Regions from separate parts of the Mesorhizobium sp. CA13 genome, predicted to be linked through region 1. Evidence: riboswitches for the same ligand, from Rfam matches in the RefSeq annotation. Region 1 holds a riboswitch; the other holds the start of a gene.

Region 1 (3,400 bases):
CCGACGCGGTCGCCGCGCTGGATGCGGGTCGAAAACCCCTTGACCACGGTGAGGTCGCCAAAGCTCTTCTCGATGTTCCTGGCCTCGATCACCAGCTTGCCGGATTCGGCGGCGTCGCTGGCCACCATCGTCGCCGTGCCTTCAGCGCCGCGATGGCCGCGAAAACGCTGGCGCATGGTCTGCAATTCGCCCAAACGGCGCATGTTGCGCTTGCGCCGCGCCGTCACGCCATAGCGCAGCCAGTGTTCCTCGCGCACGATCTGGCGGCCGAGCTTGTGCTGTTCGCGCTCTTCTTCCTCAAGCACCTGGTCGCGCCATTCCTCGAAATGGCCAAAGCCCTTATCCAGCCGGCGGGTCTGACCCCGGTCGAGCCACACGGTGGCGCGCGAGACGCGCTCGAGGAAACGGCGGTCGTGCGAGATGACGATGAGAGCCGAGGAGGTGCGGACGAGTTCTTCTTCCAGCCATTCGATCACCGACAGATCGAGATGGTTGGTCGGCTCATCAAGCAGCAGGATATCGGGCTCCGGCGCCATGACGCGCGCAAGGGCGGCGCGCCTGGCTTCGCCGCCAGACAGGTCGCCTGGCCGCTCCTCGCCCGAGAGGCCGAGATGCTCCATCAGGTAGCTGGCGCGATAAGGATCGTCGGCGGGACCGAGCCCGGCCTCGACATAGGCGCGCACGGTTGCAAAGCCGTCCATGTCGGGCATTTGCGGCAGATAGCGGACGGTCGCCGATGGCTGGCGGAACACCTCGCCGTCCTGCGGCTCGATTAGGCCGGCGGCAATCTTGAGCAGCGTCGACTTGCCGGACCCGTTGCGGCCGACCAGCGCGATCTTGTCGCCGGCCGACGCTGCCAAGTCGGCGCCGTCGAGCAGGGGCGTGCCGCCGAAGGTCAGTTTTATTCCGTCGAGATTGAGAAGAGGCGGCGCCATGTCAGCTTTCTGGCAAGGGATAGGGATGGGCGAGCAGCAGCGCGCGGCCCGCTCCCAGCGCGATCTCCAGCCTGCCCTTGACCTCGTTGGAGATGGTCAGCGACGAGCCGAACGCGACCTTGACACGGTCAAGCGGCCATTTCGCACCGGCGACGGTCAGTCCGGTAAGCTCGGAAAAACCCAGGATCGAGAACAGGGTGCGGTCGGCATAGTCGAAGCCGGCCGTGCCGTGCGCCAGGGGAACGCCTTCCTGCGCGCCGCTGGTCAACAGCACCTTTGTCCCGGCCCCGGCCAGCCGCAGGGCGAGCGCCATGTGCAGGAAGGCATGGTCGGCGCGCTTGCCGCCGAAGGCGCCGGCAAGCACGAGGCCGGTCGCGCCGCGCTCCAGGGCGGCCGATATCGCGAGTTCGCCATCGGTGGCGTCCTTCTCTGCAGGAAAGGTTCGGCGCGGCACGGCAGCCAACTCATCCGGCAGGTCGGCGGGCACGGAATCGAAATCGCCGACCCACAATTCCGGCACAAGGCCGAGCGTCCTCGCATGGCCGATGCCGGCATCGGCGGCGATGACGCGGGTTCCCTCGACTTGACGGTCGAGCCGTGGCGTGCGGATGAGATCGCCGCCAAGCAGGATGGTGAATGTGCTCATATCGTGTGGCCCTTACCAGCCCGGCAGCGGAAACGGAAGGCCGGCAAACTGCCACTTGCGCGGTTCACCGGCCGGGCCTATGTGTCGAAGCGCTCTAACGGGGTGCCGGACGCGATGTTTCGCGGACCGGCTGAGAGGCAGTCTCGCCAACCCGCTGAACCTGATCCGGTTTGTACCGGCGGAGGGATTAGACGTTTCGGACAGTCCGACGCCTCAATTCCTTTAACCCGAACGAAGGAGGCGCCGATGCGCACGCTTTTATCCGCCCTTGTCTCTGCAATGGTCGTGGTTCTGTCCGGGCCAGCCTTGGCCAAGGACAAGCTCACCGTCTACACTTATGAGAGCTTCACCGCCGACTGGGGTCCCGGCCCGGTGGTGAAGAAGGAATTCGAGGCCGAATGCGGCTGCGATGTCGACTTCGTCTCGGTCGCCGACGGCGTCGCGCTGCTCAACCGCGTCAAGCTGGAAGGGGTCGCGACCAAGGCCGACATCGTGCTGGGCCTCGACACCAATCTCACCGCCGATGCCAAGGCCACCCGCCTGTTTGCGCCGCATGGCGCCGTGACCGGGCTCAATGTGCCGGGCGGCTGGAACGACAACATCTTTGTCCCGTATGACTATGGCTATTTCGCCGTCGTCTATGACACGCAGAAGCTGAAGACGCCGCCCAAGAGCCTGAAGGAATTGGTCGAGGGCAGCGCCGACGACAAGATCGTCATCCAGGATCCGCGCACCTCGACGCCGGGCCTCGGCCTGCTGTTGTGGGTGAAGTCGGTCTATGGCGACAAGGCGCCGGAGGCCTGGGCCAAGCTCAAGGCGAAGGTCTTGACCGTGACGCCGGGCTGGAGCGAGGCCTACGGCCTGTTCACCAAGGGCGAGGCGCCGATGGTGTTGTCCTACACGACCTCGCCCGCCTACCACATGGTTGCCGAGAACACCGAGCGCTACCAGGCCGCTTCCTTCGAGGAGGGCGAATATCTGCAGATCGAGGTCGCCGGCATCACCAGAACGGGCGCCAAAAATCCGCTGGCGGAAAAGTTCATCGCCTTCATGACCGGCCCGAAATTCCAGGATGCAATCCCCGAGACCAACTGGATGTTCCCGGCCGGCAAGACCGACAAGCCGCTCAATCCGGCCTTCGGCAAGCTGGTCAAGCCGACCAAGACCTTGCTGTTCAGTCCCGAGGAGGTCGCGGCCAACCGCAAGGCCTGGGTGGATGAGTGGCTGGCGGTGATGAGCAAGTAATTTAGCCATATGATCGAACGATGATTGCTCTACGGCGAACGCAACCCTTCATGGGTGCCGTGATCCGAAGATCGGCGGTCCGGCGTGCTACGCGCATCCTCTGACCCCCGCATCTCCGCCGGCATCCTTGCGCTTGCCGCGATCGCGCTGCTGATCGGCGGCGCGTTGGCGGGGCTTCTTTTCGAAGGCGCAGACGATTTCTCCGGAGCCTGGGCAGCCTTCGATCCTTATCTCCTGCGCGTCGTGCGCTTCACGTTGTGGCAGGCGGCGCTTTCGACGCTGCTGTCGGTGGCGCCCGCGCTGTTCGTGGCCCGCGCGCTGTCGCGGCACCCGCGCTTTCCCGGCCGCGGCTTCATGCTGCAGCTCTTCGCCCTGCCGTTGGCGTTGCCGGCGATCGTCGCCGCGCTCGGCATCCTGGCGCTCTATGGCCGTGCCGGCTATTTCGCCGGCTTCCTTGGTGCGGTCGGCGGCTACAATTGGCCGGGCATTTATGGCCTGTCCGGCATCCTCGTTGCTCATGTCTTCTTCAACCTGCCGCTGGCCACGCGGCTGTTCCTCGAAGCGCTGCAAACCA
Region 2 (3,400 bases), on a different contig from region 1:
CGGCCCGTTCCCAGGGCATGGCAAGGCGCTGGACCAGCACCGTCAGCCCGAACAGGACGAGCGTCAGCACGGCGCTGACGGCGACGGCGGCCAGCACCAGGTCCGGGCGGAAGTTGTTCTTGGCGTTGAGCATGTAGATGCCGAGGCCCTTCGCCGCGCCCGCATATTCAGCGAAGATGGCGCCAACGACGGCATAGGTGATGGAGATCCTGACACCAGCGAAGAAGTAGGGCAACGCCGATGGCAGCCGCGCCAGGACGAAGACACGCCAGCGCCCTGCCCCCATGGCGCGCAGCATTTGACCGATCTCAGCCTCCGTCGCCTCATAGCCTTCGGCCAAAGCCACCAACATCGGAAAGAAGGTGACCAGCGCCACCAGCATGACCTTGGGCATCAGCCCAAAGCCGAACCACAGCACCACCAGCGGTGCAATCGCCACCAGCGGCAAGGTCTGGCTGACCACGAAGACCGGAAAAAGGGCGCGCCGCAATGGCTGGGAGAAGTCGACCAATATCGACAGCACAAAGGCACCGCTGAGCGAACAGGCAAAGCCTGCGAGCGTGGCACGTAGGGTTGGCACGCCGTTATCGGCCAGCGCGTGCCGGTTGAGCATTGCCTGAGCGAAGACGCGCGATGGCGCCGGGAGGATTGTCGGCTTGACGCCACCAAAGCGTGCATAGAGTTCCCAGGCGGCCAGCAGTAGCCCCACCGAAAGCATCGCCGGAGCGGTTCTGGCGATGAGGTCCACGATCGGACGCGAAGGAGCGGACGGGGAGGACACGAAGGTACCCGGAGCGGGCGCGCCGTCAGACGGCGGTGGGGCTGTTGGCCGAGACGGTGACGTCGAGCGTTACGTGGCCGGCACCCGGCCCGAAGCGGCAAAAGGCCTCGTTGAGTGCAGTAAAAATGGCGCCTGCGTCGCCGCGCAACTTTGTGCAGAAATGCTTGGAGCGCTCATATACGCCCGACTGCTTCAGGAAGTCGATGCAGCCATAGATCTCGTCCATGTGGTCGTCGGTGCCCATGACATAAAGCGAGAACTGGGCCGCCGCCGGCTGGCCGGTGACGGCCACGCCGCGCACGGCGGTGATAGCGGCTTCCTTGCGCGGGCCGAGCGGCCCGGCAGGTCCGCCAAACGCGTCGGAGCGGCAGATTGGATCGTCCGGCTCGCCCGGGCAGCCGCGCGAGATGGCGGCCGAAAGCACGCAATGCTTGCCGCTGCGCGCTGCCGCCACGAACAGGTCGCGCATGGCAGGAAACAGCACCTCGGGCGGTCCGACCAGCAGGGTCGAGATATCGTCGGTCTCAATCCTCAGTCGATCACGATAGGGATCGAGCGCGCCGAGCGCACCAAGGATAACGCCGACGAAATCGTCGGCCATGGGATATAGGGAAATCTGTGCGCCTGAAAACATCGCCCGCCTCGCTCCGCTGGTATTACCCAGATCAGCTTCTAGGGTCCGTGGGCTTGCCGCCCTCGTCTCAGCCCCGACCGTACGGAGCACCCCTGTGGATGAGCGCGTTAAAGCACCAATCGGGCGGCTATGAAAGCAGTTTTTTCAGGACCATCGCCGGAAATGCATTGCGCCAAGCCTGATTTATGGGCGGTTCCGTCGGGCCCTGTCTTGAGCGAAATTTGTCCGGAACCTTAGCCACGACGAGTGGTTGTCCCTATAGTCGCAAACGCGACGAACTTCGTAGAAACGAGCGAAGACTTCACAGAAATGGAGACAAACCATGTTCATGAAAATCCTCGCAGCTTCGGCTCTTACAATCGGTCTCGCCACTTCGGCGATGGCGCAAAATACTGGCGGAAACGGCGCCGATAATGGGCCTGGCAGTGGCCAATCGGTCACGGTCGACCCGAACACGCCGGCATCGCCGAACACGGTGGATCCTGGCACGACCGGCAGCACGACCGTCATGCCCGACGGCATGAATTCGAACGCGGACCGGAACTGTCCGGCCAGCCCACAAGGTGCTCAGCCGGATGCCAGCCACACCGCTCCGGGCACGGCTTCGCCGACCGTCAATGACAAGCATTGCGGCAAGTAGCCATTCGCCGAAACTGCCGGAGAACGCCACGGGACGCCTGTTCCGTGGCCTCTCCGTCTCTGGATGTTTCACCCTCGCCGAACAGGCAGGCGCCTGAAAATGCAACCCGCCATCGGCCGAGCCTGGCAGGAACCGGGCTTTGTTCGGTCGGGGCGCCTACGAAACAGCCTTTTCGCGAACCGGCAGCTTCCAGCCCGGCCTGACGAAATGACAGGTGTAGCCGTTCGGGTATTTCTCCAGATAGTCCTGATGCTCGGGTTCGGCTTCCCAGAACGCGCCGGCCGGAGCCACCTCGGTGACCACCTTGCCGGGCCACAGGCCCGAGGCGTCGACGTCGGCGATGGTGTCTTCGGCGACGCGCTTCTGCTCATCGCTGGTGTAATAGATCGCCGAACGGTAGCTCATCCCCACATCGTTGCCCTGGCGGTTGCAGGTCGTCGGGTCATGGATCTGGAAGAAGAACTCCAGCAGCGTGCGGTAGCTCAGCCTGGCGGGATCGAAATTGATCTCGATGGCTTCGGCATGGGTGCCGTGGTTTCGGTAGGTGGCATCAGGCACGTCGCCGCCGCTGTAGCCGACGCGCGTGGACAGGACGCCCGGGATGCGTCGGATCAGATCCTGCATGCCCCAGAAACAGCCGCCGGCAAGCACTGCGCGTTCGCTTGAAGTCGCCATATCAAATCTCCCCAAAGCAACTCCGGGAAAGGTTGTAGCCGTTTCCGTCCGGATTTGCGCAAGATAAAACTGGAGGCCCGGCGCTATGACAGCCGCTCCAGGATTTCCCATAGATGGGCATTGTCGTCGGCTTCGTCCAGTCGACGGGCGCGTCCTGCTGGCGATCACCACGGGCGCGCGGCGTCACTCCCCAGACTTGAACCTGCGCACCACGACCTCGAATACGATATCCGAGATCCACATGGCGCAGACGCCGATGAGGAATGCGGCCGCCAGCGTCGTGGTGTCGTCATTGGCCATCGGCAGGCCCATGGCGCGGGAATACTGGACCACGGGCAGCGTCAGATAGGCGGCGGCGAGCGCGCCGCAGATCGGCGAGGCCACCATCTCGCGCGGCTTGTAGCGGTGGCGCGACAGCGCTCGCAATATGCCGCCGGACAGGCCGGCGACCACCACCGGCACCTTGATACCGAGCAGGTCGAAAATATCATGCATCATTTCATTGTCTCGCGATCAGGCAACAGATGACCGATCCGGCACCGAAGATGAGCAGTCCCCGAGCAGCAGGACCCGAATCGAGCGGCAATACGATCGTCATGGTTTCCACCCGCACAGTTTCTCGCCCTTGCGGTTGTGCGCCAGCAGCGTTCTGACTTCCGCATCCGACAGC

Evidence for each region. Region 1 has a riboswitch for thiamine pyrophosphate ahead of thiB (thiamine ABC transporter substrate binding subunit). Riboswitches for the same ligand answer to the same signal wherever they lie in the genome.
Region 2: linked by a shared signal. The riboswitch ahead of LB566_RS11000 (Ykof family thiamine-binding protein) and the one ahead of thiB (thiamine ABC transporter substrate binding subunit) in region 1 are both predicted to bind thiamine pyrophosphate.

Annotation. Positions count from the first base shown of each region.
Region 1 covers NZ_JAIUHS010000006.1:295,274-298,673, forward strand. The annotation lists gene LB566_RS17190 (ABC-F family ATP-binding cassette domain-containing protein) at 1-935, opposite strand, end outside; gene LB566_RS17195 (thiamine diphosphokinase) at 937-1,581, opposite strand; TPP riboswitch at 1,670-1,785, shown strand; gene thiB (thiamine ABC transporter substrate binding subunit) at 1,828-2,826, shown strand; gene thiP (thiamine/thiamine pyrophosphate ABC transporter permease) at 2,911-3,400, shown strand, end outside.
Region 2 covers NZ_JAIUHS010000003.1:414,165-417,564, reverse strand. The annotation lists gene LB566_RS11005 (ABC transporter permease) at 1-718, opposite strand, end outside; gene LB566_RS11000 (Ykof family thiamine-binding protein) at 807-1,415, opposite strand; TPP riboswitch at 1,406-1,519, opposite strand; gene LB566_RS10995 (hypothetical protein) at 1,738-2,055, shown strand; gene msrA (peptide-methionine (S)-S-oxide reductase MsrA) at 2,212-2,730, opposite strand; gene LB566_RS10985 (hypothetical protein) at 2,914-3,225, opposite strand; gene LB566_RS10980 (hypothetical protein) at 3,325-3,400, opposite strand, start outside.